DNA from 3 places in the Paraburkholderia sp. GAS42 genome. Region 3 is predicted to be linked to each of the others. Evidence: riboswitches for the same ligand, from Rfam matches in the RefSeq annotation. Region 3 holds a riboswitch; each other region holds the start of a gene.
The links. Region 3 has a riboswitch for cobalamin ahead of cobA (uroporphyrinogen-III C-methyltransferase). Riboswitches for the same ligand answer to the same signal wherever they lie in the genome.

Region 1: another riboswitch for cobalamin. It lies ahead of P3T16_RS20895 (TonB-dependent receptor plug domain-containing protein); the one in region 3 lies ahead of cobA (uroporphyrinogen-III C-methyltransferase).
Region 2: another riboswitch for cobalamin. It lies ahead of P3T16_RS24555 (CbtB domain-containing protein); the one in region 3 lies ahead of cobA (uroporphyrinogen-III C-methyltransferase).

What each region holds. Positions count from the first base shown of each region.
Region 1 covers NZ_JBNDML010000014.1:70,863-80,382, forward strand. The annotation lists gene ilvD (dihydroxy-acid dehydratase) at 1-1,638, opposite strand, end outside; gene P3T16_RS20860 (LysR family transcriptional regulator) at 1,821-2,834, shown strand; gene lgt (prolipoprotein diacylglyceryl transferase) at 2,961-3,878, shown strand; gene P3T16_RS20870 (SIMPL domain-containing protein) at 3,954-4,682, opposite strand; gene P3T16_RS20875 (EVE domain-containing protein) at 4,864-5,322, opposite strand; RNA gene ssrS (6S RNA) at 5,421-5,602, opposite strand; gene P3T16_RS20885 (cell division protein ZapA) at 5,723-6,037, opposite strand; gene P3T16_RS20890 (ATPase) at 6,034-6,408, opposite strand; cobalamin riboswitch at 6,596-6,844, shown strand; gene P3T16_RS20895 (TonB-dependent receptor plug domain-containing protein) at 6,946-8,835, shown strand; gene P3T16_RS20900 (FecCD family ABC transporter permease) at 8,872-9,520, shown strand, end outside.
Region 2 covers NZ_JBNDML010000018.1:58,695-68,214, reverse strand. The annotation lists gene P3T16_RS24575 (amidohydrolase family protein) at 1-1,045, opposite strand, end outside; gene ggt (gamma-glutamyltransferase) at 1,059-2,675, opposite strand; gene P3T16_RS24565 (hypothetical protein) at 2,771-2,944, opposite strand; gene P3T16_RS24560 (histidine phosphatase family protein) at 3,298-3,876, opposite strand; cobalamin riboswitch at 3,908-4,050, shown strand; gene P3T16_RS24555 (CbtB domain-containing protein) at 4,092-4,301, shown strand; gene P3T16_RS24550 (CbtA family protein) at 4,313-5,059, shown strand; gene P3T16_RS24545 (hypothetical protein) at 5,188-5,325, opposite strand; gene P3T16_RS24540 (PepSY-associated TM helix domain-containing protein) at 5,444-6,679, opposite strand; gene P3T16_RS24535 (IclR family transcriptional regulator) at 6,952-7,734, opposite strand; gene P3T16_RS24530 (IclR family transcriptional regulator) at 7,759-8,577, opposite strand; gene P3T16_RS24525 (hypothetical protein) at 8,576-8,779, shown strand; gene P3T16_RS24520 (DUF1254 domain-containing protein) at 8,878-9,520, opposite strand, start outside.
Region 3 covers NZ_JBNDML010000015.1:102,876-112,395, reverse strand. The annotation lists gene P3T16_RS22050 (GcvT family protein) at 1-1,128, opposite strand, end outside; gene P3T16_RS22045 (DeoR/GlpR family DNA-binding transcription regulator) at 1,454-2,260, shown strand; gene bluB (5,6-dimethylbenzimidazole synthase) at 2,264-2,953, opposite strand; gene P3T16_RS22035 (cobyrinate a,c-diamide synthase) at 2,937-4,235, opposite strand; gene cobO (cob(I)yrinic acid a,c-diamide adenosyltransferase) at 4,239-4,841, opposite strand; gene P3T16_RS22025 (cobalamin biosynthesis protein) at 4,883-5,260, opposite strand; gene cobA (uroporphyrinogen-III C-methyltransferase) at 5,257-5,997, opposite strand; cobalamin riboswitch at 6,164-6,390, opposite strand; cobalamin riboswitch at 6,466-6,734, shown strand; gene cobW (cobalamin biosynthesis protein CobW) at 6,844-7,926, shown strand; gene cobN (cobaltochelatase subunit CobN) at 7,933-9,520, shown strand, end outside.

The DNA of each region.
Region 1 (9,520 bases), on a different contig from region 3:
GAGCGCTGCGTACTTTGCCAGCACGCCACGCGTGTAACGCGGCTTCGGTTGCTGCCATAGAGCGCGGCGGCGCTCGATTTCCGCGGCGTCGACGTTCAGTTCCAGTTGCAGCTTGTGCGCATCGATCGTGATCGAATCGCCTTCCTGCACGAGGCCAATCGTGCCGCCCACAAACGCTTCCGGCGCGACGTGACCGACCACCATGCCCCACGTGCCGCCCGAGAAACGGCCGTCGGTGATAAGGCCGACGGATTCGCCGAGACCCTTGCCGATCAGTGCGGAAGTCGGCGCGAGCATTTCCGGCATGCCGGGGCCGCCCTTCGGGCCGAGATAACGCAGCACCAGGACGTCGCCTGGCTTGATCCCGTCGGCGAGAATCGCTTCCATCGCGCTCTGCTCGTCGTCGAACACGCGGGCCGGGCCCGTGATCACCGGGTTCTTCAGGCCCGTGATCTTCGCGACCGCGCCTTCCGGTGCCAGGTTGCCCTTCAGGATCGCGAGGTGGCCTTCCTTATACAAAGCCTGCGAGATCGGGAAAATCACCTTCTGGTCGGCGCGCGGCTTCGACGGCACGTCTTTCAGTTCCTCGGCCATCGTCTTGCCGGTGATCGTCATGCAATCGCCGTGCAAGAGACCTGCGTCCAGCAGGATCTTCATGACCTGCGGGATGCCGCCGGCCTTGTGCAGATCGGTCGCGACGAACTGGCCCGACGGCTTCAGGTCGCAGATCACCGGCACTTTCTTGCGCATGCGCTCGAAGTCGTCGATGGTCCATTCCACTTCGGCTGCGTGCGCAATCGCGAGGAAGTGCAGCACCGCGTTGGTCGAGCCGCCGGTTGCCATGATCACGGCCACGGCGTTTTCGATCGACTTCTTCGTGATGATGTCGCGCGGCTTCAGGTCCTTCTTGACCGCTTCGACCAGCACGCGTGCCGATTCGGCGGCCGAGTCGACCTTTTCGTCGTCCGGATTCGCCATCGTCGACGAATACAGCAGCGACATGCCGAGCGCTTCGAACGACGAGCTCATCGTGTTGGCGGTGTACATGCCGCCGCACGAACCCGACGACGGGCACGCGTTCTTTTCGACCCCTTCAAAATCTTCCTGCGACATGCGGCCGGCCGTGAATTCGCCCACGGCTTCGAACGACGACACGATCGTCAGGTCGCGGCCCTTCCAGTTGCCCGGGCGGATCGTGCCGCCGTAGACGTAGATGCCCGGCACGTTGCAGCGTGCGAGCGCGATCATGCCGCCTGGCATGTTCTTGTCGCAGCCGCCGATCACGACGACGCCGTCCATCCACTGGCCCTGCACGCAGGTCTCGATACAGTCTGAGATCACTTCGCGCGACACGAGCGAGTACTTCATGCCTTCGGTGCCCATCGACATGCCGTCCGAAATGGTCGGCGTGCCGAAGATCTGCGGGTTCGCGTCGGACAGCTTGACGGCTTTCACGGCGGCGTCGGCGAGACGCTGCAGGCCGGAATTGCACGGCGTGATGGTCGAGTGGCCGTTTGCGATGCCGATCATCGGCTTGTCGAAATCGGCCTTCTCGTAGCCGAGCGCGTAATACATCGACCGGTTCGGCGCGCGCGCGACGCCTTGGGTGATGTTCTTCGAACGACGGTTGTACGACATGGGGAGCTCCGTAATGTCTTTGTCCGGGGGTCTTGTCCGGGGTGCGGTGCAGGGTTGGGGAAATCCGCCGTCCGGGAGGTGCAGGGCGGATGTTTCCAGCACGTCGCGCAAGAATGCAGTTTCTCAAGGCGCGTGTCCAATATATTATTCAGGCTTGATAAGGTCGAAAAAAGTATCAATCGATGCAAGCCGCCACGCCCGATCTGCGCCAGTTGCGCTACTTTATCGCCGTCGCCGAAGAGAAGCACTTTGGGCGCGCTGCCGCACGTCTGTCGATGACGCAGCCGCCGCTGTCACAGGCTATCCGGGCGCTGGAAGAGACGCTCGGCGTCGAACTGTTCGCGCGCACGAGGCGCTCGGTCGAGCTGACGCAGGTGGGTGCCGATCTGCTGCCTGAAGTGCGCCGGTTGCTGGCCAGCGCGGAAGGGCTGCGGCCGCTCGCGCAGGGTCTGGCGCGCGGCGAGGCCGGGGTGTTGTCGCTGGCGTTTGTTTCGACGGCGGATTACGGCCTCTTGCCGTTGCTGCTGCGCGATTTCGGCGCGCGCCATCCGCGCGTGCGCCTGCAACTCGCCGAAGCGACGAGCGACGTGCAGATCGACGAACTCGTCGCGGGCCGCGTCGACGCCGGCCTCGTGATTGCGCCGCTGCCGCCGCGGCATCTCGCGCAACTGTCGTGGCTGCCGATCGCGCGTGAGCCGCTGGTGATCGCGATGTCATCGGAGGTGGCGGCGCGCGTGGATGATCACGCCGACGAAGACTGGCGCGACACGCCCGTCAGCCTGCGCGATGTCGCCGATGCGCCGCTGGTGATCTTCCCAAGGCGTCTGGCGCCGGGCTTTTATGACATCATTATGGATTGCTACGGCGTTGCGGGCCTCACGCCGCGCATCGGCCAGGAGGCGATCCAGATGCAGACGATCGTCAGCCTCGTGTCAGCCGGTATGGGCGTCGCACTGGTGCCGCAATCGCTGCGTAACCTGCGGCGCACCGGCGTCGTGTACCGTCCGCTGCGCGAATCGGTGCCCGCCATCGAGACGGGTCTCGTGTGGCGCACGGCCGAGGTGAGCCCGGTGCTCGCGGGTTTCATCGACATCGTGCGCGCGTATGTAGCGAACCTTGCGACGAATCCTGCGCTGAGCGCGGCCGCAGGGACGCAACGCGCGAAGCCGGCGCAGGCCCGCACACGCAGGCGCTGATGGTTTTTCGCGCGGGTGCCGCGAACGCATTGCCCGCCAGGCCGTCCAATCCATGCTGCAGGCGGCGTGTCGCGCCCGCGGTCGTTACCGATAAAGAATCCGCCGTTGAACCACCCATAAAAACACATGCTCATTCACCCCAATTTCGATCCCGTCGCCATTCACCTGGGGCCGCTCGCCGTGCGCTGGTACGGGCTCATGTACCTTGTGGCGTTCATTGCGGCGATTGTCGTCGGCCGGTTGCGGCTGCGTCTGCCGCACGTTGCTGCGCAAGGCTGGACCGCGAAAGATATCGACGACATGCTGTTCTACGGCGTGCTCGGTACGATTTTTGGCGGCCGGATCGGCTACGTGCTGTTCTATAAGGCAAGCTGGTACTTCGCGCATCCGCTCGACATCTTCAAGGTCTGGGAAGGCGGCATGTCGTTTCACGGCGGCTTCCTTGGCGTGACGCTCGCAATGACGCTCTTCGCGTGGCAACGCAAGCGCACGTGGCTGCAGGTCACCGACTTCGTCGCCCCGATGGTGCCGGCGGGCCTCGCGGCCGGGCGGCTCGGCAACTTCATTAATGGCGAACTGTGGGGCCGCGTGACGGACCCGAGCTCGCCCTGGGCGATGCTGTTCCCGGGCGCCGCAAACGAAGACGCGGGCTGGATGGCTACGCACCCGGACCTCGTGTCGCGCTGGCATCTCGCCGACGTATTCGCGCAATATCACATGCTGCCGCGTCATCCGTCGCAGTTGTATGAGATCGCGCTGGAAGGTGTCGTGCTGTTCTTCGTGCTGTGGTTCTTTACGCGCAAGCCGCGGCCGGTGGGCGCGGCGTCAGCGGTGTTTCTGATCGGCTATGGCCTTGCACGCTTCACGGTGGAGTTCGCACGCGAGCCGGACGATTTCCTGGGCCTGCTGGCGCTGGGGCTTTCGATGGGGCAGTGGCTGTCGCTGCCGATGGTGCTCGCCGGCATCCTCATGCTGCTGTGGGCGTATCGTCGCGGCCGACGCCAGCCGGAGCCGGTGGTGGGTACAAACTCACCTTCGGCGTAGCGGCCGGTTGAAAACAGAAAAGCCACGGCATGCCGTGGCTTTTCTGTTTCTACGCGCGCCTAAAACGAAAGCGCGTTACTTCATCTGCACAGAACCCGACACGTTGACGGTCACCGTCGATGTCCCACCTTCGAGCGGAATCGGCGCGGCAGCCTTCGCGTCGGCGCCTGCACGGGCGCTCATCATCATCATCGGACGCGGCATCACGCCGTTGTGTCCCACGTTGACCTCGCGAATCGTGTACCCGCTATAGCCAAACGCTTGAGCCGACGAGGTGGCCTGCTGACGGAACGATGCGATTGCCTGGCCGGTCAGCTTCTGTTCAGCGGCGCGCTGCGCTTCAGGCGACAACGAGAACGACACATTGCCGACCTGCATGACCGACGACAGCTGGCCTGCAAGCTTCGACGCCGCCGCGAAGTCGTGCGATTCGAGCTGCACTTCCGTGCGGCCGCGCCACGCGGAAATACGGCCGTCGCGGTCCGTCGACGGATAGATCGAGAACGCGCCGGTGCGCGCTGTCACGCCCGCGACGCCTTTGGCCTTTTGCAGCGCCGAGTCGGCGCGCTGGTTCAGCGTGCCCGTGAGCGAGCCGGGGTCGCTCGCTTCCTGTTCATAGAAGAGCGTGATGTTGACGACGTCCTGCGCCACATCGGCGCTGGCCTGCGCGGACAGCGACAGCACGCCCGACGGCGGATTCTGCACGAGCGTCTGCGCGAACGCATCAGTGGGTGCGAGCGAGAGGGCGAGCGGCGTCACGGACGCAAGAGCGAAGGCGAAAGCGAGTGCGGTTTTTCTGGTCATTTGAACGAGTTCCTTCTTCAACCGGTTGTGCACGACGGTCCCGGCAATAGCACGCCATTACGAACCGTCACGGCACGCGTCGTGCATCGAACTGGCACGGCGCTTGCGGAACTGTTAGGCGTCTGTCAGGCCGCCGGGTTCCCGCAAGCAATATTCGATTACACAAATCGCGTCCGCCGGCTCACACGAGGTGCTTCGTGATGAATCGCCATTCGGCTTCGGTCACAGGCGTGATCGACAGCCGGTTGCCTTTTGCGAGCACACGCATGTCCGCGAGTTCGGGATGCTCACGCAGCGTCGCCAGCGGGATCAGCGGAATCTTCTTCTTGAAGACGACATCGACGAGCGTCCAGCGCGGCGTCTCACGATCCGATTTCGGATCGTAGTACGGGCTCTTCGCGTCGAACTGGGTCGGATCGGGATAGGGTGTCGACGATACTTCCGCGATGCCAGCAATACCCGGCTCAGGGCAACTCGAGTGATAGAACAGCACACCGTCGCCGACCTGCATCATGTCGCGCATGAAGTTGCGTGCCTGATAGTTGCGCACGCCCGTCCAGGGCAGTGTGCGATGCGGGGCGTTGGCGAGATGATCGATGCTTGCTTCGTCCGGTTCGGACTTCATTAGCCAGTAGCGCATGAGTCGATATGAACGTCGAGAAGAAAGGGAGAGAGAAAGCGAAAGAAAGCGGAACTACAAACGGAAACGGCACCGGACGAGTGTCCGATGCCGTTGAATAGGTCCCCGCCATAGCCGCTAGGCCGGCATCCTGAACCGGGAGTTCAGAATTGGTCGCAGTTAGCCGCACTTCGGGTACATCAGACAGAGTGACGCGCACACCCGTGCTGCAAATTTCCGCAACCGTGCACATGGCATTGGTTCAAGGAATATATGACCTTGGCGAACCAGGCAGGGAAGCTGACTAAACTTTTTGAATCCAGACGCTCGCTGCAATCACAGCGACCTCACGAAGTACGTTGCGCTGAACTCGAAGACCGGTTACACAACCGGCCTTTAAAACAATCGCCCGTTAAAACTTTTACTGCACACCGTACTGCTGGATGACTGCGCCCAGCTGTTCGTTCATGGAGTGCATTGTACGCCGGATTTCTTCAGCGGGAAAAGATTCTCCGTGTCGCACACTGGCTTGCAGCTTAAGCAGTTCCGATGCCAGCGACAGCGCCGCCATCACGGCAATACGATCCTGCCCACGCACGTTGCTGCCCGAGCGGATCTTCGACATTTCCGCATCGACACGTGCCACTGCTTCAAGCAGCGCGCCTTCGGTTTCCGGCGAACAGGCGAGACGATACGGCTGGCCGAGAATCGAGACTTCGATCTGCTTCGTGGTCATGCATTTTCTCCGTGGCGGGTGACTTCGCGGCCGGCTTCCTGGTCGTGCTCTTCATGCGCCTCATGCTGCGAGGTCGCAAGCAGGTCGAGCTGGTTGTCCGGCTCGGCGTGCGACCGCGCGCGCGGGAGTTTTTCGAGGATGGCGTTCAGGCGAACCTGCGCGTCGTCGATCTTCGACGAGAGCGTGTCACGCTCCGCTTGCAGCGCGTTGCGCTCTTCGCGTGTCTGCTCGAGTTCAACGCGTATGGCTGCGCATTCTGCGCGCGCCTGGGCGAGTTGATCTTCGAGTGCGCGGCGCGCCTCGTGATGACGCTGGCTGATTTCGATCAGCCGGCCAATGTTTTGTGAGAGTGTTTCGAGTTCGTTGAGCATGTGCTGCGTCCTCTAAAGACACGGCATTCTAGCGCGGAATGTCGCAGGTTCCGACAATTGTCTCGTTTCGAGACGTAACAACACGGCTTTTTGCGAGTTTTATGCCTGCAAAACGCTGAAATCGTGCAAATGGCGCGCACGCGAATTGCAGTGAGCCGGGCTTTCTTGACGCTACAGCAGGTCGCTCCTACACTTGCGGCACTTTGGTGCCCGCGCGCGTTTTCATGTCGCGCAGTTAAACGGGAAACAGGGCGCGCGGCGATACGGCCGCGCTAACCTGTGCTGCCCCCGCAACGGTAAGCGACCGCGTTATTTCACGCAAGTCGATCCAGTACACGCCCTTAAAAAAGGCGCGCAATGCCACTGCGCATTCATGCGTGGGAAGGCGGATCGATGCGTCGCCAGCCCGGATACCGGCCAGAGGGAAGGACGTCGTTCGCACGCGGCAGGCAGCCTGCGCGTCGATGAACGGCCGTCCTGCTACGCAACGGCCTGCGGGGAAGCGGGCCGTGCACGCCAGCCACAGGAATTCATCCGATGTACACGCCCATCGCCCGCGCGGCGCTGCTCGCCTTGACCGGCCTGCCGCTTGCCGCACAGGCCCAGTCCGCGAAGACGGACGACGCACCGGCGTCCACCCAGAACGCGACGCCGTCCGCAGCGCCAGTGGTCACGCTGGCGCCAGTCGTGGTCACCGCGGCGCGCGGACCGCAGTCGCTCGCCGATGCCATTCCAGAGACCACGCGCTTCAACCCGCAGGACATCGCCGACAGCACCGCGCGCGATCTGCCCGGCCTGCTGCAACTCGCGCCCGGCGCACAGATTGTGCGCAATGGCGGCCCGGGTTCGTCGGCGAGTCTTTTTCTGCGAGGCGCTTCGGCGCAGCAGTCGCTCATTTTGATCGATGGCGTGCGCGTCGATTCGGTGAGCCTTGGCAACGCGCAGATCGAACAGCTTCCACTCGACCAGATCGATCACGTCGAGGTCGTCAACGGCAACGTGTCGGCGTTGTACGGATCGGGTGCGGTTGGCGGCGTCGTGCAGGTGTTCACGAAAGATGGCGGCAATCATCCGCCACGCTTCAATTTCTCCGTCGAATACGGCAGCTATCACACGCAGCGCCAGCAGGCCGGCGTGGACGGCGCGCTCGACAAGGACGGCAAGACGACCTTCAGCTTTTCGATCGCGCGCGCGAAGGACGACGGCTTCTCGTCGATCAATCCCGCGCTCGCGCCGGTCAACCCGAACGCGAACGGCTATCTGAACGAAAGCATCGCGGCATCCGTGCGGCACCGCTTCAACGAAAGCTGGGACGTGGGCGTGCGCTACTTCCAGTCGAACGGCAACGACAGCTTCGACAATCCGTTCAGCGCGCCCACCGATCTCAACAATCTGTACAGCAAGGTACAGCAGGCGTCGGTGTTCGCGAACGGTCGCGTGACCGACGGGTGGACGACGCACTTCATCGTCGCTGCGGGTAACGACCGCAGCACGACGGCCTTGAACGGCACCTACACCGACCACTTCAACACGGATAACCGTCAATACACGTGGCAGAACGATTTCACGTTCGCGCCGCAGCAGAAGTTTCAGCTCGGCTACGAGCATCTCGACCAGAGCCTTGATTCGAACGCCTACGCTGCGCCCGACCGTCACGTGAACTCGGGCTTCGCCGGTTATACGGGACGCTTTGGCGCCAGTCAGTTCCAGGCGAACGTGCGACGCGACCAGTACTCCGATTTCGGCGGCGCGAACAGTTACTATCTCGGCTACGGATACGATTTCACCGAACACTGGAAGGTGACTGCAAGCTGGTCCGATGCTTTTCGCGCGCCGACCTTCAACGATCTGTACTTCCCGTTCAGCGGCAATCCGTCGATCCAGCCGGAACGCAGTCATTCGGTCGAAGCGGCGTTGCAGTACGCGTCGAACGCGCTCGGCGTGATGAAGCTCACCGCATTCCAGACGCGCTATACGAATCTGATCGAGTATCAGCAGGTGAGTCCAGGTGAATTCGTTGCGCAGAACGTCGGGCAAGCGAAGGTGCAGGGCGTCGAGGGATCGTGGAGCGGGCATGTCGGCAAGACCGATGTGCGCGCAACCTTTACGGTCCAGAATCCCGTCGACGAAGACACGGACACCGATCTGAACCGGCGCGCGCGTCGCTTCGCCTCGTTCGCGGCGAATCGCGATATCGGCGGCTGGCGTGTGGGCGGCGAGTGGCTCGTGAGCGGCAAGCGAAACGATAGCGGCAATACACTTGCAGGCTACGGCGTCGTGAATCTGTCGGCGCGCTACACCATCACGAAGGCGTGGTACGTGGCCGCGCAGATCCAGAATCTTTTCGACAGGGACTATGAACTGGCGTACACGTACAACACCCCGCGACGCGGCGCGTATCTCACGCTCGGCTGGCAGCAGCAGTGACGCGCCTTGCGTTGCTGCCTCACAGGCTGAGTCGATATGTCGTCTGATTTCACCGCGATGAATCGCGCTGCGATGCGTTCCGTCACGGGTATGACCGCGAAGCGCGCCGTCTTGATCTGGTGCGGTCTCGGCATGCTGGCGCTTGTTGTGTTCATTGCGTCGCTCGCGCTTGGCAGTGTCGCAGTCGGGCCTCTGCGTGTGCTTGCTGCGTTGATGCCGTGGCATGTGAGTGAATTTTCGTCGTCGCTAACGTCATCGTCTTCGTCGTCGTCACCGGATCTCGCGATCGAGATCGTTCGCACGCTGCGCCTGCCGCGTGCGCTGGCTGGCTTTGCGTGCGGCGCGTTGCTCGCGATTGCCGGCGCGCTGCTGCAGGTGTTGCTGCGCAATCCGCTGGCAGAGCCGTATGTGCTTGGCGTATCGGGCGGTGCGGCGAGTTTTGCGCTCGTCGCGATGATTGCCGGATGCGCATGGTGGATCGTCGATGCCAGCGCGTTCACGGGTGCGTTCGTGTCGATCCTGCTGGTGCTCGGCCTCGCGCGTCGTGAATTGTGGCGCGGTGAGCCGCAGGATGCGTCGCCGCGTCTGTTGCTGACCGGCGCGGTGATCGCGGCGGGTTGGGGCGCTGTCATCACATTGCTGCTGAGCGTTGCGCCCGAAAGCCGTCTGCGCGGCATGTTGTTCT
Region 2 (9,520 bases), on a different contig from region 3:
ATGGCGTGCCGAATTGCGCAGCGTGCGCGAGCAGGTTGCCGATGGTCAGCACGTCCGCGTTGCCGAACGGTGTGAACGCGTTGCGCACGTTGTTCGACGAATACGCGACGTTCACGCCTCCGTCGACGAGCGCGCGCAATGGCGTGAGCGCGCGGCGCGGGTTTTCTGTGTCGCGGCGGGCGCCGAGGTAAAGATCGGTCGCGGGCAGCGTGACGATGTGAATGTGCGCATCGGCGAGCAGTTCGACCAGCGGTGCGAGTTGCGCGGGCGGCAGCGAGCCGAGACTCGTGACGTGTCCAAGCGACACACGGCCCTGATAGCCAGTCTCGATTGTCTTGCGCGCGATGTATTCAGTGGCGAAGAAGCGGGCGTCGGCGGTGTCATCGGCGAAATCGGCGTGCAGGTCGATGTCGACGCTAAAGCGCTGCGCGAGCGCGAATACCGCATCGATATGGGCTTCGGTGTCTTCGCGATTCGCTTCGTTGTAGGGGCAGCCACCGGCGACGTCGGCGCCGAGATTCAACGCTTCTTCCAGCAATTGCAGCGTGCCGGGCGCCTTGATCAGGCCTTCCTGCGGAAACGCGACGATCTGCAGGTCGATCAGATCGCGATATTCGTCGCGCAGTTCGAGCATCGTTTCGACGCCGAGCAGTTGCTGGATCGGATCGACGTCCGGATGCGTGCGCATTGCGATCGTGCCATTGCGCACGGCCATGTCGAGAACACGTCGCGCGCGCGTCAGCATGTCTTCACGGTCGCAACGCGATTTCAGTTCGCCCGTGGTGCGGATCGCTTCTTCCAGTGTGCCGGCAACCGAAGGCCGCGCGCGATGCCACATCGCCTTGTCGAGATGGATATGCGGCTCGATAAAGCCCGGCACGACCGCGCGGCCGGCGGCGTCGATTTCTTCACGAGCCGTGCCGTCCCAACCGGTTGCAAGTGCAACGATGCGGCCAGCGTCGATCACGATGTCGGTGAGCGGCGCGTCGTCGTCGACGCGCGCGTGGCGGATCAGCAGATCGACGTGGCGGGTTGACGAAGTCATGGCGTCGACGTATTCAGTAGCCGAGCGCGACGCCTTCGCCGCGCGGATCGGCACCGCCCTCGAAGAACGGCGACCACGGGCCGCGCAGACGGATCGCCTGCGCCGTGCCAAATAGCGGATGCAGCGCGGCAGCCGCTTCGACCGGATGACCGAGCGCCCGCAGCGCATCGAAGGTCGCGGCGGGCGCGCTGTCTTCGAGCAGCAGACGGTTCGATGCATCGCCCCACGCACGGCCGCACAGCACGCGCGGCGCTTCAATTGCGCGCTGCACGTCCCAGCCGAAATCGGCGACGCGCGTAGCGATCGACGTCTGCGTTTGCGGCTGTCCTTCGCCACCCTGCGTGCCGTAGACGAGATACGGCAGGCCGTCCTTAAGCAGCATCGCGGACATCAACGTCGATGCGGTGCGTTTGCCAGGCGCGAGCGCATTCGGATGACGCGGATCGAGCGAGAAGAACGATCCACGGTTTTGCAACAGCACGCCGGTCGCCGGATCGAGCACCGCCGCACCAAAATCGAAGTACAGGCTTTGCACAAGGCCAACAGCATTGCCTTCGCTGTCGGCTACGCAGATGAACGTCGTATCGCTGCCTTGCGCGACGGCGGCGTGCTGGCGCGTCGCGTCGGCTAGCCACGCATCGCGTTCGCGTGCAGCGAGTGACGCAGCAAGCAGTTCATCAATGGGCACCTTCACAATCAAGGGATCGGTCAGATGCCGGTCGCGATAACCAGATGCCCATTTGATCGCCTGAATCTTCGCGTGAAAATAATCGGCGCCAAGAGGCGCCCGCGGATCGATCTGCACGCCATCCAGAAAGTTGAGGATCATCGCGCCGGCCATGCCTTGCGACGGCGGCGGCATCTGACACACCTCATAGCCGCGATAACGCGTGCGCAGCGGCTTCACCCATTGCGCGCGATATGAGGCGAAATCCGTGGCATCGAGCAGACCGCCCTGCGCATCCACATATGCAGCGGCTGAATCGCCGATGTCGCGATAGAACGCCGACAGGCCATGACGCACGAGGTGTCCGAACGTTCCGGCGAGCGCGGGTTGCCTGAGACGCGCGCCTTCCTTCAGCACGTGACTGTGCTCATCGAAATACGTCGCACGGCAGCCCGCATCGGCGCGCAGTACTTCGGCGTCGTCCGCAAACCAGCGCGCAAGATCGCGTCCGACCGCGACGCCCTCGCGCGCGTAGTCAATCGCGGGAGCGAGCACGCGCTCAAGCGGCAATTTGCCGAAGCGCTCACGCGCCAGCATCCAGCTTCCGACCGCGCCAGGAACCGTCAACGCAGCCAGCGCGCCACGTGTCGATAGTGCTGTGTGACCTGAAAAGCGCTCAAGCGTCGCGCGTCGCGCGCTCTGCCCGCTACCGTCGATGCCGATCGGCGCTTCACCGGCAGGCGCGATCATCCAGAACGCGTCGCCGCCGATGCCCGTCATATGCGGCTGCACGACGTTGAGCATCGCGGCGGCAGTGAGTGCGGCGTCGACTGCGCTGCCGCCTGCGCGCAGCACGGCGAGCGCTTCCTGCGTCGCAAGCGGATGCGCGGTGGCGACCATGCCGCGTTCGGCGCGGCTGACGGGGCGCGTCGTACGCGCGGGCGTTTCGTTCGGGTTGTGCATCATGCGAGCCTAAAGGCCGGCCTCTGCGCCAGAAATCGGGCGCGCCTCAAATGTGCCTAAGGAATTCCTCAGGTCGCGACAACCTCCGCGATGCATCAGGCGGCTCGAGGAAACGCCGCGGCAGCGGCGCTTTCGACGCTGCCGGCGGAGGTCGGGAACACGGCGGCGTCCTGTTCCAGCAGCCCATGTCGCTGCGCGTACAGTACGGGCGCAGGGGTCCAGCGAATGTGATCGAGGATTGCCTTATAGGGCGCTTCGTCGCGCAGCATGGGAGAGATCCGCTCGTCGGGCGTCCGTGGGGGACGCGATGCGAGCGGCTATGCAAGCTCCATGCCGATGAGCGTCGGGGCTTGCCTGTGGGGGTGCCGGTGACAATTGCTGGCCGTTGCCTTGACGGGCGGCGCACCACATTGCGGCACCGCGCGCCAGGGCGGTGCGAAGGTCAAGCTATCGCCACCTTACCCAATCTGCAGAAGGCACGCTCTTCATGCAGCGCAGCGCGAACATCGAGCGGCTGTGGCGGATCCCGGCAATCCGGTACAGCTTCTCGCGTCGGACGTAGCGTCCAGCGGGTACGAAGGCATGTTCTCTCTTCTGCAGTTCTGCTTCCTCCCCTCAGATTTCAGGCGGAGCCCGGCCACCAGGCCCAGCTTCCGTCCCGCGAACGCCGCAATTCGACAATCGACAGCGGGGCAATCTCGATCCGCCTGAACGCTGAGGCCGGTGCGCCCAGCGCGTAAATGATCGCCGCGCGGATCACCACCGCATGCGTGATCGCGACTAAAGCGTCGCCGTCGTGTGCAGGCTGAAGCGCGTCGAGCCACGCGCCGACGCGGGCGAGGACCATGCTGAAGGACTCGCCACCAGGCGGCGCGGCGTCGGGCGAACGCGTCCATGCGGCGAGCGCATCCGGTTCTTCGGCGGCGAGATCGCTGAGCCTTCGGCCGCGCCACTCGCCACAATCGACATCGGCCAGCGCGGGCGCGGCTTCCGTCTTCAACCCAAGCGCTTCAGCCATTTCGCGGACGCAGGTCGCGTCGCTGCGAAAGACGCGCGCGGCTTGAGCGACGCTCTGCGCCCGCTCGCGCCACGCCTCGATCTCGGCCACGCCGCGCGCATCGAGCGGATCGTCGGCGGGGAAAGCGCCCACGCGCATCGCCCGCGTTGCCGCGTGGCTGACCAGCAGCAACCGTGTCTGCATCTCGTGTCCCTTTGTCGGAGGCGTAGCGTTCATCACGCTGGCGCGGCGAAGTTTAGCGCGTAGAATAGCGTCACCGAAGCGCGGAAGCCGGTGTAAGCCCGGCGCGGTCGCGCCACTGTAATCGGCTCAGCATAGAGCCGAAAGCCAGACCTGAGCTTCGAGTCATCCCTTTTCTAGTCGACTGTCGGGGCGCGTAACCCCTGGAGAGATTCATCATGACTGACACCGTTTTCACGCCGGCCGCTCAACCTGCACTGATCCCCCTGCGCGAACTGCTGCCGTGGGTCATCTTCGGCGGCCTGCTGCTTTTGCTTGCGCTGTATTTTGTCGGCGCTGAACAAGGGGCGACGTCGCTCGTCCCTGGCATGATGGTTCACGAATTCGTCCACGACGGCCGCCATCTGCTCGGCTTCCCCTGCCACTAACGGGGGCACACATGGTAGGCAAACTGTTGGTACGCGGCATGCTTGCAGGCATCGCCGCGGGACTCCTCACGTTCGCATTCGCCCGCTTCGCCGGCGAACCCGCGGTCGAGCAGGCAATTACATTCGAAGAGAAAGCCGCAGCGGCGCGTGGCGAAGCGCCGGAGCCTGAACTCGTCAGCCGCGAAACGCAGGCGGGTCTCGGCCTGTTGACTGGCGTGGTCGTGTACGGCGCGGCATTCGGCGGACTCTTCGCGTTGACCTTCGCGTATGCGTATGGCCGCGTCGGCAAGCTGGGCGCGCGGGCGCTGTCCGCGATGCTCGCAGCGGCGGCGTTTATCGCGCTCGTGATCGTGCCGAATCTCAAGTATCCGGCTAATCCGCCTTCCATCGGCGACCCCGAAACGATCGGCCCGCGCACCGGGCTCTTCTTCCTGATGATCGCGATATCGCTGGTTGCGCTGGTGTTTTCGCTGAAGGTGCGGCGACGCGCGGTTGCGCGCTTCGGTCAGTGGAACGCGGCGATCATCGGCGGTGGGGTGTATGTCGCGATCATCGCGGCCGTGCAGATCGCGATGCCGGTGATCAACGAGGTGCCGCAGACTTTCCCGGCCACGCTGCTGTGGCATTTCCGCATTGCGGCGATCGGCATGCAGCTGATCATCTGGACGACGATCGGGCTGCTGTTCGGCTGGCTCGTCGAACGCAGCGAACGCGCGCAACTTCGCGCGGGCGAAGCCAGGACATCCGCGTTGCCTTGATGTCGCTTTGATGTCGCTTTGATGTCGTTTGATACGGGCTCAGGCGGTTCAGCCGGAAGGCAAGGCCTGAGCCTGCAACTGCCTGCATTTCTCCCCGTCTTCTTCTGGCGTATCCAGCCGCTCGCCGCTCAGCCGCGCGCAAGCCGCGCCGACACTTCCAATAACGCGGCGGCTGGCGGCAGACGCAGACGTTTCGCAAGGAGCTCGAGTCCGATGATCGCGACGAGCGAGAGCAATATCAGTTTGAATGCTGCAACAGAAGACACGAGATGACCTGGATGTCGACGATAGCTACGTCATGTGGAAGGGCGGCACGGCGTGCCCGCGTATCAAGCCACAGAGCTTCGCAGCCGTCCGCGCGACAGCGTGTGTTGTGCTGCGTGGTCAGGACTGCGCAGCAGACTCCCGCGTGACGCCCGAGCGGGACGCCGCAGCTGCAGCCGCCGCAGAACGGCGGCGCGCACCGAGCTTCTTCAGCCAGATCATCAGCCCGGTTGCGCTCAATATCGCCACCGCGATGCCGGTGAAGCTCATCAGAATTCGTCCACCGATCCCGATGATCCGGCCGGAATGCAGCGGGTATTGCGCCTGCATGAAGATGTCGCCGGCCGAGCCTTTGCCGGGTATCGATCCGCCTGCCAGCTTGCCGGTATTCGCGTTGTAGTACAGCCACGCGTTGCCGAGACCGGCGTCGCCGTGATCGTGGCCCGGCGCGAAGAATCCCACACCGTATGCATTAAACGACGGCACGTAATACAGCGCGCCCGGCGGCGACTTGAGCCCGCGTTCGCGGCCCGCCTGCGCTGCCATCTGCACGATGCGCTCAGCCGTGAGCGATACGTTGCCGGGCTCGCCGCGACGTTTCAGTTCGGGATTGTTGAACGGCGTCGGCGTGAGCGTCGACACCGTCGAAAGGATCGGGCGCACCACCGGATCGGAGAGATTCATCGAGACCGAAGTCAGCGCGACGATCGCGAGCACGCCCCAGATCCAGACGCCGCCGGAGCGGTGCAGGTCGAACGTCAATGCGTAGCCGCCGCGCCGCACGCGAAACGCAAACGACTTGCGCCACGCCTTCACGCTCGGGAACGACAACACGAGCGCAATCAGGCTATCGAACAGCCACACAATGCCGACGATGCCCATCAGCCACGTGCCCGTGTCGAAGCTGCCCATGAACGGCAGATGCAGCGTGTAGTGCAGCTTGTAGATGAACGGAATCAGGTTGAGTCGCGCGACCGAAACGGCGCCCCATTCGCGCCGGCCCTGAATCTCGCCGGTGGCGGGGTCGACGGCAAGCTGATTGAAGCCGGGCGCGTAAGGCTGGCCGGTCTTCGGATCGGTGCGCGGCAGCACCATCATCTGCAACGTCTGGCCTCGCTCGACGCCGAGCGGCAGATACGTCACGTCGAAGCGCGGATCGGCGGCCTCGATGCGCTTTGCCAGTTCCAGCGAAGGCAGCGCCGGCCCATTCGTGCGCGCGTGGAAGAACGATGGATTCAGCGCCGCGTCGAGTTCGTGATCCCATGCGATCACCGCGCCGGTCAGTCCGGCGACGAACAGGAACAGCGCCGTCGCGACGCCCATCCAGCGATGCAGGCGAACGAGCAGCGGCCTCATGTTGCGCGGGCGCCCGCGCGCGCGGGCCCGGCCGCAATAGATTGCGCAACGAAAAACACGGGAAATCGGCTCTTTGTAAATAAGAATTGTTCGCATCTTAACGGCTGCGGGGCCGGGCCGCAAGTTGTCCGTAAGCCGCCGTTTTAGCGACAAGCCTGACATCGGTTACGCGATGATTTTTCCGGCGATGACGATCGTGAAGATCGTGTTCGTGGATATCGTCGCGGGGCTGTGGTGAGGCGGCGGGTTGTGGCGATAGTCCCGACGTCACGTCATCGCAAACCCGCGGCGGCCTCGATGTTCGAGACCATCATCATGAGACGCGGCGCGACGTCGTCGAGCAGCGCGCGCGCCTGCGGTGTGTGAGCCCGCACGGCGCAGTTGAACACCAGCGTTTCCGAATCGACCGGCGCGCACACCGGTACCGCCACGCCGTACACATTTTTTTGCATGTCGCCGTACGACACGCACACGCCCCGTTCCGCGTAGTCACGCATCGCCTGATCGAGTTGCGAACGATATTGCTGCCACTGGTCAGGTACGCCAACCCTCAGCTGGTTCAGCGCCACTTCGCGTTCCTCGGGTGCCACGGCGGCGAGCCACGCCCGTCCCATCGCCGTGCGCAGAACGGGGCGGATCGCTCCGACGTCGGGCCGCGCGTCGGAGCGTTTGTCGGCTGAACAGCTTTCGATGTAGATCATGTTCGCCTGGTCCCGCATGCCGAGCGACACCGCACCGCGTATCGAGAGGGCGAGTTCGCGCATGAACGGTCTCGCAATCTGGCGGATGCGCATGCCGGAAAGCAGTGGATACCCCATCGACAGCACGCCACCTCCAAGCCGGTATTTGCGCTCCTGCACGTCGTGACGCAGATAGCCGAGCTCCGTCAACGTATAGGCAAGCCGTGAAACGGTGGCTTTGGAAAGGCCGGTTCGCTCGACGAAGTCGCGATTGGCCAGCATTCGTTCGCCGGGCAAAAAGCAACGCAGCATTTCGAGTCCGCGTGCCAGCGTGACGGCGAACTGGCGGTCATCGTCGTCAGGCGGCGCGAACATGGCAAGTCCTGTTCGGGATCAGATTCATGGATGTTTCAGGGCCTTCTCTACGGGCGTGGCGTCAGGCTGTGCGGCAAGTTCGTGTTCGATCGTCTCCACCATGTGCATCAGCTTCGGTGCGATTTCGTCGATTAATGTGCGCCGGGCGAGTTGAGTCTGCGGCACGCCGCAGTTGAACACGAAGATTTCCGAATCGATCGGTGTGCGCATCGGCACGGCGACCGCGTGAATGTCGCGCTTGATGTCGCCCTCGCTAAGGGCGAAGCCGCGTCTCGCGAACGCGCGCAGCGCCGCGTCCACCGATGCGTGATAAGTCTGCCATTGCAAAGGGTCTCTCGTGCGCACCTGTTCGAGCACGGCGCTGCGCTGTGCGGGCGCCGCACGTCCAAGCCAGGCGCGCCCCATCGCCGACGCCAGAACCGGCAGCGAAGCACCCGTATCCGGGCGAAACGCCGGCGAGTCATGTCCCCTTGAAGTCTCGACGTACACGACCTGCGTGCGGTCGCGCATTCCGAGTGACACCGAGCCGCGCGTTGTATCCGCGAGTTCTTTCATCAGCGGCCGCGCCAGTTCCCTGATTCGCAGGCCCTGCAGGAACGGATAGCCCACCGAGACCGCCGCCGACCCCAACCGGTATTTGCGCACGCTGTTGTCGTAGCGCAGAAAGCCGATCATGGCCAGCGTGTACGTGAGACGGGAGACGGTGGCTTTCGAGAGACCAGTACGCTCGGCGAACTCCTTGTTGCCAAGAATCGATTCGCCCACCTTGAAGCAGTTCAGCAACTCGAGACCATGAGCAAGCGTTGTCGCGAACTGCGGGTTACGGGTTGGATTCCCAGTCATGGATGTGATCACCAAAACGCGCGTTTTCGCGCTTCGCCTATTCAATCACAGCGGCGCCGTGATGGCACAGACCGACGCGGGACCGACGATGTTCATCGTCGACACCGACACGCCTGGCTACCGGATGGTGCGCGTCATGTCAACAACACACAGACGTCCCGAACGGCCACCGGCCTGCATGGCGCGCATCAGTGCGCGTTGACCGACGGCAGCGCGAACGGCGTCGCCGGAAGCCGCTGGGGAATGCGCGGCGTCGAGGGAACGCGGCCTGTCTGTGCGGATCAGACAGGCCGTCGTTCGTTATCCGGCGGCGGTTTCGTCGACGCGCCGGACAGCCGGAATGATGTAGTCTCGCGACAGAATCTCCCTGCGCGGATGGTACAGACGCAGGATCAGATAGAAACGGCCACACGGAGCGGGCAGCCAGTTCGAGACACCCTGCTGCGGTGCCTTGTGCTGAATGAAGATGTCGAGCGAGCCGTCCTGTCCGTACCGCAGATCCCGCGAACGGTCGCCGATCGCGTAGCGCCGGATTGGGTTGTCCGCGAAATAGAAGTCGCTGCCGTAGATCGACACGGACCAGAAAGCATCGACGGGCGGCAGGTGTCCGGCCGGAAAATGCAGCACGTATTGACGCGCGCCGTCGAGTTGCTCGCCACTGGCATCGAAGTCGCCGAGCGCGTAGAGCGCTTCGTCGCTTGCAAGCGCGCCGAGGCCTTTCATCGCCGTGCAGGCTCGCGCGAGGTAGTCGGTGCCGAGACGGCCGCCCGCGTAGTTGATCGACCACGGCAGCGCGCGACGGCTGCGGGTATGGCCTTCGATGAGTTGCATTCCTGCTTCGGCCGCCCGGTTTAAGCCTGCCAGTCGCGCTTCGCTGGCGGACTCCACATCGAAGCGCCGGGCGCGCGCGAGTCCGATGCGCGCGAACTGCGCGACGAGACCT
Region 3 (9,520 bases):
CCACTCCGCAAGCGCCATTCCGGCGCCGCCCGCCGACGCGATCCCCATCGAGTTGAAACCCGCGCCGACGAAAAAGCGTTTCAGTTCGGGCGCTTCGCCAAGTATGAAATTGTTGTCGGGGGTGAACGATTCCGGTCCGTTGTAGAACTGCCTGACCTGCGCGGTTTCGAGCGCAGGCACGCGCTGCAACGCGTTTTCCATCAGGATCTGGAATTGATCCCAGTCGTCCGGCAGCAACTGGAATTCGAAATTCTCCGGGATGCCGTTCATGCCCCACGGTTTCGCGTCTGGCTCGAAGCCACCCATGACGAGGCCGCCGACTTCCTCCTTGAAGTAGATGAAGCCGTCCGGGTCGCGCATCACGGGCAGATCCGGATGCACGCCCGCGATGCGCTCAGTGACGATGTAGTAATGCTCAGCCGAATGCAGCGGGACGGTCACGCCGCATAGACGTCCGATCGCTTTCGCCCATTGGCCGGCGCAGTTGACGATGACTTCCGCTTCGATCGTGCCTTCCTCGCCGTCCTTGTTGCGCCACGCGAGGCCGCACGCTTCGCGGCCGCCGGACGCCGCAGGCCGCGTGTGGATCGCGGTCACGCGCGTGTTCTCGACGATGCGCGCGCCGCCGCTCCGCGCGCCGCGCGCGAGCGCCTGCGTGAGATCGGTCGGATTCGCCTTGCCATCGCCGGGCAGCCAGACGGCGCCGAGCAGATCGTCGGTGCGCATCACCGGCCACAACTCGCCAGCGTCTTTCGGACCGATCACGTCGCAGTCGACGCCGTATGCGCGCGCTACGGCGGCCGTGCGTTTTAACTGTGTCATGCGTTCGGCTGTCCGCGCGACCGACAGCGATCCGCACTGTTTCCAGCCCGTGCCAAGCCCTGTTTCAGCCTCGAGCCGGGCGTAGAGGGCGGTCGAATAGCGGATCAGTTTCGTCATGCTTTCCTGCGCGCGCAACTGGCCGACGAGCCCGGCTGCGTGCCACGTCGTACCGCACGACAGCTGGCCCTGTTCGATCAGCACGACGTCGGTCCAGCCCAGCTTCGTCAGGTGGTACGCGACGGAACAGCCGACGATACCGCCGCCGACGATCACCACGCGTGCGTGCTGGGGAAGGGTGGTTACCATGTGTCGCGTTCCGTCGATGAATGTGGGAATGTGTGGATATTCGAGGAAGTATGTTGCAGGAGGATGACGGGAAATGCAAGCTGGCGTGGCGAAATACGTGTCGGGCTGCGGTTGTGAGCGTATGTCCGGTTAACGGCGATGAGATGAGATAGGCGGCCTGACCCATATCCACGCGCATTCAGGCGGAAATATAAGGTGGGCAGGTTGAAACACCTGTGATTGTTGATTTATGTTGAAATGCGAGGAATCGGGCTTTCCGCTTTCCCAGACCTTTGCTAGACTGCCCGGATCCAGACCACGTCACTCGTTCCCAACAGCAACGCTCATGTTCCCGACCCAACGCCAGGCTGAAATCATGCGCATCGTGCGGTCGCAGCAGACGTGCACGATTACCGGGCTGGCCAGTCTCTTCGACGTGTCCGACGAAACCGTTCGTCGCACCATCAAGCCGCTGATCAGCGACGGGCTGCTCGTCAAGGTTCACGGCGGCATCATGCTGCCCGAGCATCTCGACGAGCCCCCGTTCCAGCGCCGCATGCAGGAAAACCGTGAGGGCAAGCAGATCATTGCTGCGCGCATTGGCGATCTGATCGAGGACGGCGATTCGCTGATTCTCGACAGCGGCACCACATGCGTTCATATCGCGCAGGCCTTGAGTGCGCATTCGCGCCTGACTGTCGTGACGAATTCCGCCGAGATCGCGCGCACGCTCGCGCCGCGCAACGAAAACCGCGTGTTCATGACGGGCGGCGAACTGCGTCCGGACGATGCATCCGCCTTCGGTGAGAACGTGTTGACGTTTATCCGCCAGTTCCACGTTCGCTACGCGATCGTCTCGGTGACGGCGATCGACAACCACGGCCGATTGATGGATTCCTTGCCGTGGGATGCCGCGTTCGCGCAGGCTGCGTTTGCGCAGGCCGAGCAGCGCGTCGTGGCCGCGGATCACGCGAAATTCGGGCACAGCGCGCTGGTGCGGGCGTTCAACCCAGACGAACTCGATCTGCTGGTAACCGATGCAGCGTTGCCGCCAGAGCCTGCTGAGGCGTTTTCGGCGGCTGGTTTGAAGGTGCTGACTGGTGCGCCGCCCGCCAACGTGGAGTCGGGCGATGCGGCGGCGACGATCGCGTGAGCGTTATCCGTCGTTGAAGTTGCTTTTACCGTCGTCGTTGCCGTGCTCGCCGTTGTCCGGCCAGCAGTTCTCGAACACGCATTCTTCGAGCGGCATGCGCGACGCCCAGCGTTCGGTTTCCAGCATCGGCTGATCGTAAAACGCATCGACGTGGCCTAAACACAGAATGCCGACCGGCTGCGCACCTGCCGGCATGCGCAGCAGCGCACGCACTTCGTCGACGTCGAAGAGCGAGACCCATCCCATCCCGAGTCCTTCCGCGCGCGCGGCGAGCCACATGTTCTGGATCGCGCAGGCAACAGACGCAAGATCCATTTCCGGCAGCGTGCGTCGGCCGAAAATATGTTTCTCGCGATCGTCCATGAGCGCCATGACAAGCAGCTCGCCACACTCGAGCATGCCTTCCACCTTCAGCTTCATGAACTCGTCGCGTCGCTTGCCGAGTGCGTCCGCGGTGTTGAGCCGCTCGCGTTCCACTGCGGCGTGCAGCGCGACGCGCAGTGAAGCATCGGTAATGCGAGCAATGCGCCATGGCTGCATGAAGCCTACGCTGGGTGCGTGATGTGCAGCGTCCAGCAGACGCTTCAAAACGACGGGATCGACCGGCTCATCAAGAAAGTGCCGCATGTCACGCCGCTCGTGAATGGCGCGGTAAACGGCCGCGCGATCCGGATCGCTAAAACGCTTCGCCATGAAAGAGTGCTGCTGTGAAAGCCGGGTTGGAGGGCCAGTAACTGTGCATGTACGTCGCGACGATATTGCCTGCCCGGAACACGGCTTCACCCGGCGCAGCGGATTGCGCGCGGACAGCTGTCGTTAGCGGCGTCATCGTGGTTTCCAGATGTGAGTAGTGGAACGTGTGCCCGGTCATCGCGCCGTGCGTGCCGTTGATCTGCTGCATGCCAAGCGAAGCGAGACGAGGCTGCATCGTCGCGTGGCCAGGCAGCAGGCCGAGCATCGGTGTGCGTGCGCCGCTGGTGTCGGTTAGCGTATCCAGCAAATACAGCATGCCGCCGCATTCGGCAATCAGTGTTTTGCCGGCAGCGGCGTGCGCGCGAATCGATGTGGCGCTTAGCGTATTGCGCGAAAGCGTCTGCGCATGCAGCTCCGGATAGCCGCCGGGAAGCCAGAGTGCGTCGGCAGTTTCCGGCGCAGGTTCATTGGCGAGCGGCGAAAAAAACATGACGTTCGCACCGAGCGTTTCGAGTAGCGTGACGTTGGCGGGATAGATGAACGAAAACGCCGCATCACGCGCAATGGCGATCTGCATGCCGTCGAGCAAACGCGGCAACACCTCGCGTGCCGGCGCGCCAAAATCGACCGGCGGCGGCAGTTCGGCGAGCGTCGTCGTCGAGAGCGCATCGGCCGCGCGATCGATGCGGGCGTCGAGGTCGGCGATTTCGTCTGCCTGATGCAGACCGAGATGCCGGTCCGGCAATTCGATGTCGCTCGTGCTCGCGATGTGTCCCATCCAGCGCAGACCGGAGGGCAATGCCTCTTCGAGCATCTGCGCATGCCGCGGTGAACCGACGCGATTGGCGAACACGCCATGAAACGGCACGCCTGGCCGATAGTTCGCGAGCCCGAACGAGATTGCGCCAAAAGTCTGCGCCATCGCCTTCGCCGAAATCACGCCGACGACAGGCACGTTGAATGTGGTCGCCAGATCGGCGCTGGAAGGCGTGCCGTCGTAAAGACCCATGACGCCTTCGATCAGGATCACATCGGCGTTTCCAGCCGCTTCGGCCAGCAGTGCGCGGCACGCGCTTTCGCCGACCATCCACAGGTCGAGCGATTGCACCGGCGCGCCGCTGGCGCGCGCAAGAATCATCGGGTCAAGAAAATCCGGACCGGTCTTGAAGACGCATACACGCCGCCCCAACCGCGCGTGATAGCGTGCGAGGCCGGCCGTAATCGTGGTCTTGCCCTGACCCGACGCCGGCGCACTGATAAACAGGGCGGGGCACGTGGACATCGCTCAGAATTCCACGCCGCGTTGAGCCTTCACACCCTGCTCGCGATACGGATGCTTGATGATCCGCATTTCGGTGACGAGGTCGGCGGCTTCGATCAATGCGTCGGGCGCATGACGTCCCGTGACGACAACGTGCACCATGTGCGGACGCGCGTTCAACACGCCAAGCACTTCGTCGAGCGGAAGGTATTCGTACTTCAGCACCGTATTCAGTTCGTCGAGAATCACCATCTGATAGTCGCCACTTTCGATCATCCGGCGCGCTTCGTCCCAGCCCTTGCGCGCGGTCGCGATGTCCTTGTCGCGGTCCTGCGTATTCCACGTGTAGCCGTCGCCCATCGTGATGAATTCACAGTGCGCCTGCGCGCCCAGAAAATCGCGCTCGGACGTGTGCAGCGCGCCCTTGATGAACTGCACGACGCCGAGCTTCATGCCGTGCCCGAGCACGCGCACGGCCATGCCGAAAGCCGCGGTGGTTTTTCCCTTGCCGGTGCCTGTATTGACGATCAGCAGGCCTTTTTCGACCGTGGCCGAAGCCTGCTTTTTCTCGTGACCCTCGCGACGGCGTTGCGTCATGCGTTGATGCGATTCGGGATCTGTCTTCATGGCGTGTCCTGGTGCCGGGAGGCGTTCGTGTTGCGTGGAAATCAGTGTGCGGATGCGATGGCGACGGTGACGCCATCGAGCGTGGTTTTGGAGACGATCAGCTTCGCGCCGGGCGATGCAAGAAGTGCGCACGGTTCGCATACGCCGTCGACGCCGAGATGCGCACGGACCGTATCGGAAGGCGTGGGCAGTTCTCCTAGCGCGTCGATCTGCTCGGGCGCAAAGGTGTGCAACAGCAGCCCATGGCGCGTGCAGAATTCGACGAGTCCGGGTTCGCGTGCTTTTGAATCAATCGTTGCGGCCGCAAGCACTTCGTCGAGCGAACGGCCGGCCAGCGCGAGCGCCGCGCGCACGGCGGATTCGATCTGCTGCGCAGATGCGTTGCGTTTGCTTCCGATGCCGACGGTCAGCGTTTTCATGTGCTGTTGCCAGTTGGAAGATACGGCAAGCCGAGCGCGGCCACGCCGCCAATCACGACGATTGCTGGCGAGCCGAGTCCGGCTTCTGCGACTTTCGCGGCGAGTGTATCGAGCGTCGCGCGCACGTGCCGCTGCTCGGGGCGCGTGGCGGATTCGATGGCGGCGCACGGCGTTTCCGCTGGCATGCCGGCTTGCAGCAACGCGGCGACGATGTCGTTGAGTCGACGCATGCCCATATAGACAACCAGTGTCATCTGCGTCGCGACGAGCGCGCGCCAGTCCGGCTCGCCGCTGCCCGCGCCGTGTCCGGTGACGAAAACGACGCCTTGTGCATGATCGCGATGGGTAACAGGAATGCCGATCGCAGCGGGCGCGGCGATACCCGCTGTAATACCGTTGATGATTTCGACGTGAATGCCGACGGCTGCCAGCGCCTGCTGTTCTTCACCGCCGCGCCCGAACACGAACGGATCGCCGCCTTTCAGCCGGGCGACACTGCGCCCCGCGCGCAGATGCGCGAGCATGGCCTCGACGATGCCAGACTGCGCCGTCGACGGCTGCCCGCCGCGCTTGCCGACGTACACGATTTCCGCATCCTTACGCGCGAATTGCAGCACATCGGGATTCACGAGATCGTCGACAAGCACGACGTCGGCTTCGCCTAGCGCGCGCGTCGCCTTGAGCGTCATCAGCTCGACGTCGCCTGGACCGGCGCCGATCAGCCAGGCGCGGCTCATAGTGAGCGGCACGGCGCGCAGCAGCGCGCAGGCCGCGGCGTGCAGTCGGGAAGGGAAAGCCTGGAAGTCGTCATATCGACGGCTTGACGAATAGATGAATCATGCGTTGCCACACGTCAGGCGCCTCATTCCGTCCCCCGCGGATCGGGCGTTCGGCGATCGCAACGGTCGCCCCTTGCGTCTGGCCGGTATCCGGGCTGACGACCGCATGCCGTTCGCCTTCCCACCTGCGCAGCGCAGGCAGTGGCGTTGAATGACATGTGCGGATGCATGATCCGCTGGCCGCTTACCGTTGCGGGGACAGCACAGGCTCAGCAAATCGCTTCGCTTCCTGTTTCCCGTTTAACAGCACACGCGAACGCGTGTGCGGGCACCAAACGCGCGCATACGATATCACAGGCACTCCCTGAAAGCCCGCCGGAGTGCCCTTGCCGCGGGCCCTTTCTTGACGTTGCCACTGCCGAAGCCTACACTCGCACGCACTCTGGTGCTCGCGCGCACGCTCCGTGCGCGCAGTTAAACGGGAAACAGGGAGCCCTTCCTGCACGGATCGGGCCAACCTGTGCTGCCCCCGCAACGGTAAGCGAAGGCATCGCTTAATAGCGATGTAAAGCCGGCTTCAATACATGCACATTACAGCGTGCCTGTATCTGTCCACTGCGCAACGTGTCAAATGCGCGGGAAGGTGAAGCGGCGATTTCGTCAGCCCGGATACCGGCCCGAGAAAAACAGGCAAACGCCGCGGGGATGCGGCGTATCGACCACGATTTCATCGAATGTCCGGTTGCTCCGGGCAAGCCGTTTTTCGTCCCCATCTACTCAACAGTCCACCACCCTGGAGTCAGGATGCAGACGCGCAAGATTCCCGTCACGATTGTCACGGGCTTCCTCGGCAGCGGCAAAACCACCTTGCTGCGGCACATTCTTCAACATGCGGGCGGCCTTCGCGTCGCGGTGATCGTCAACGAATTCGGCGAACTCGGCATCGATGGCGAAATCCTCAAAGGCTGCGGCATCGGGTGTAACGAAGACGGCAGCGAAGCCGAAGGCCAGTTGTATGAGCTCGCCAACGGCTGTCTTTGCTGCACTGTCCAGGAAGAGTTTTTTCCAGTGATGGAAAAACTCGTCGAACGCCGCGACCAGATCGACCACGTGCTGATCGAAACGTCCGGTCTTGCGTTGCCGAAGCCGCTCGTGCAGGCATTCAACTGGCCGCAGATCAAAAACAGCTTCACGGTCGATGCGGTTGTGACCGTAGTCGACGGTCCGGCCGCGGCAAGTGGTCAGTTCGCGGAGAATCCGCTAGCGGTCGACGCACAGCGCAAAGCCGATCCGAATCTCGATCACGAGTCGCCGTTGCACGAACTGTTCGAAGACCAGTTGTCCGCGGCCGATCTGGTGATTCTGAACAAAACGGATCTGCTCGACGAGGCAGGGCAAAGGGAAGTGGAATCACTGATCCGTGAAGAAATCCCGCCGCAGGTGAAGGTTGTGCGTGCACACATGGGACAGCTCGATCTGCACGCACTGCTCGGTCTTGAGTCAGCTTCCGAAGACACCATTCATCTGCGCCACGACCATCACGGTTCCGCCGACGACGCCGATCATCATCACGACGAGTTCGATTCGGTAGTGGTCGAGGCGAACGTTTCGTCGCGTGAGGCGGCGATCTCGGCACTGCAGGGCCTCGTCGAAAGCCACACGATTTACCGGGTCAAAGGCTTCGCGGCATTGCCGGGCGCAGCAATGCGTCTTGTGATTCAAGGCGTCGGACGACGCTTCGACAGCTATTTCGATCGTCGCTGGCAGGCCGACGAAACGCGCGCGAGCCGCTTTGTACTGATTGGCGAAGACCTCGATCAGGCCGCATTGCAGCAGGCGCTCGATGTCGCTCTGAGCGACAGCCGCAACGTCGTGCAACAGGCGTAAATCGACATGCATCTGCTGCGCACCACGCCGGGTGGCTTTGTCGACGATACGGCCGGCGTCATGCGGATCGATCAGCGACCGGCGGATATCGTCGTGCTCAGTTCCGCTGATACGACGCTGTCGCTGCTCGCGAGCGTTTTCCCGCGTCTGGGCGCTGATTTCCCGAGCCTGAGGCTCGCGAATGTCACATTCCTCCGGCAACCTGCGTCGGTCGATTTCTACGTCGAGGACGTGTTGCAGCACGCGAAAGTCGTCGTCGTCGATCACCTCGGCGGCGAGGCTTACTGGCCATACGGCATCGAGCAGGTCGTTGCGCTGGCGGAGCGCAAACAGCAGGTGCTCGCGATGTTCTCGGGCGATCTTCAGGAAGACCCGAATCTGCTCGCACGCAGCACCGCCGACGCTGCGCTGTGTCATCAGCTATGGCGTTATCTCCGCGAGGGCGGCCCGCAGAATGCGGAGCGGTTTCTGCGCTGCATCGCGCATCGCGCGTTGGGCTGGGGCGACGAGCCGCCGCTGCCGCAACCGTTGCCAGCCGCAGCGCTTTACCATCCGGCGCGCGACGTTCCCACGGTCGAAGACTGGCAGGCACGCTGGCGTGCCGATGCGCCGGTGGTCGCGATCCTGTTTTATCGCGCGCATTTGCAGGCGGCGAATACAGCCGTGTTCGATGCATTGATCGACGCGCTCGATGCGCAAGGCCTTAATCCGTTGCCGGTCGCAATCACGTCGCTGAAAGACGACGTGAGTCGTGACGTGGTGCAACGGTTGTGCGCGCAACATAACGTGGCGCTGGTGCTCAACACGACGGCATTCGCCGCGTCAGCCATCGACGATCCTGAGCCACTCGCGCTTGCCGGCGACGCGCCGGTAATGCAGGTGATCCTGAGCGGCGGCAATCGCGATGACTGGCTCAAGGACAACCAGGGTCTCAATTCACGCGATATCGCCATGCATATCGCGCTGCCCGAAGTGGATGGCCGCATCATTACGCGGGCGATCAGCTTCAAGGGGCTCGCGTATCGTTGTCCGCACACCGAAGTCGATGTCGTGCGTTATCAGCCTGACGTTGAGCGCGTCAGGTTTGTCGCCGGGCTAAGCCAGCGCTGGTGTCGCCTGCGCGGCATCGAAAACGCCGACAAGAAACTCGCGCTGATTCTCGCGAATTATCCCGTTAGCGAAGGCCGCATTGGCAACGGCGTGGGTCTTGATACGCCCGCATCTGTCGTAGGCATTCTTTCGATGCTGCGCGAGCAGGGCTATCGCGTCGATACTGTACCTGCCGATGGCGATGCGCTGATGCACACGCTGACGGAAGGGGTGACGAACGACCCCGTCGTGCGTGATCTGCGCCCGGCGCTGCAAAGCCTTGCGCTAGACGATTATCTGGTGCAGTTCCAGCAGTTGCCGGCTGAAGTACGCAATGCATTGAATGCGCGCTGGGGCACGCCCGAACAGGATCCGACGCTCCGTCGTGGCCGCTTCATGATTGCGGGCTGGCGTTGCGGCCATGTGTTCGTTGGCATTCAGCCAGCGCGTTCGCGCGAAGGTGGCGATTACGCAAGCTATCACGACGCCGATCTGGTGCCGCCGC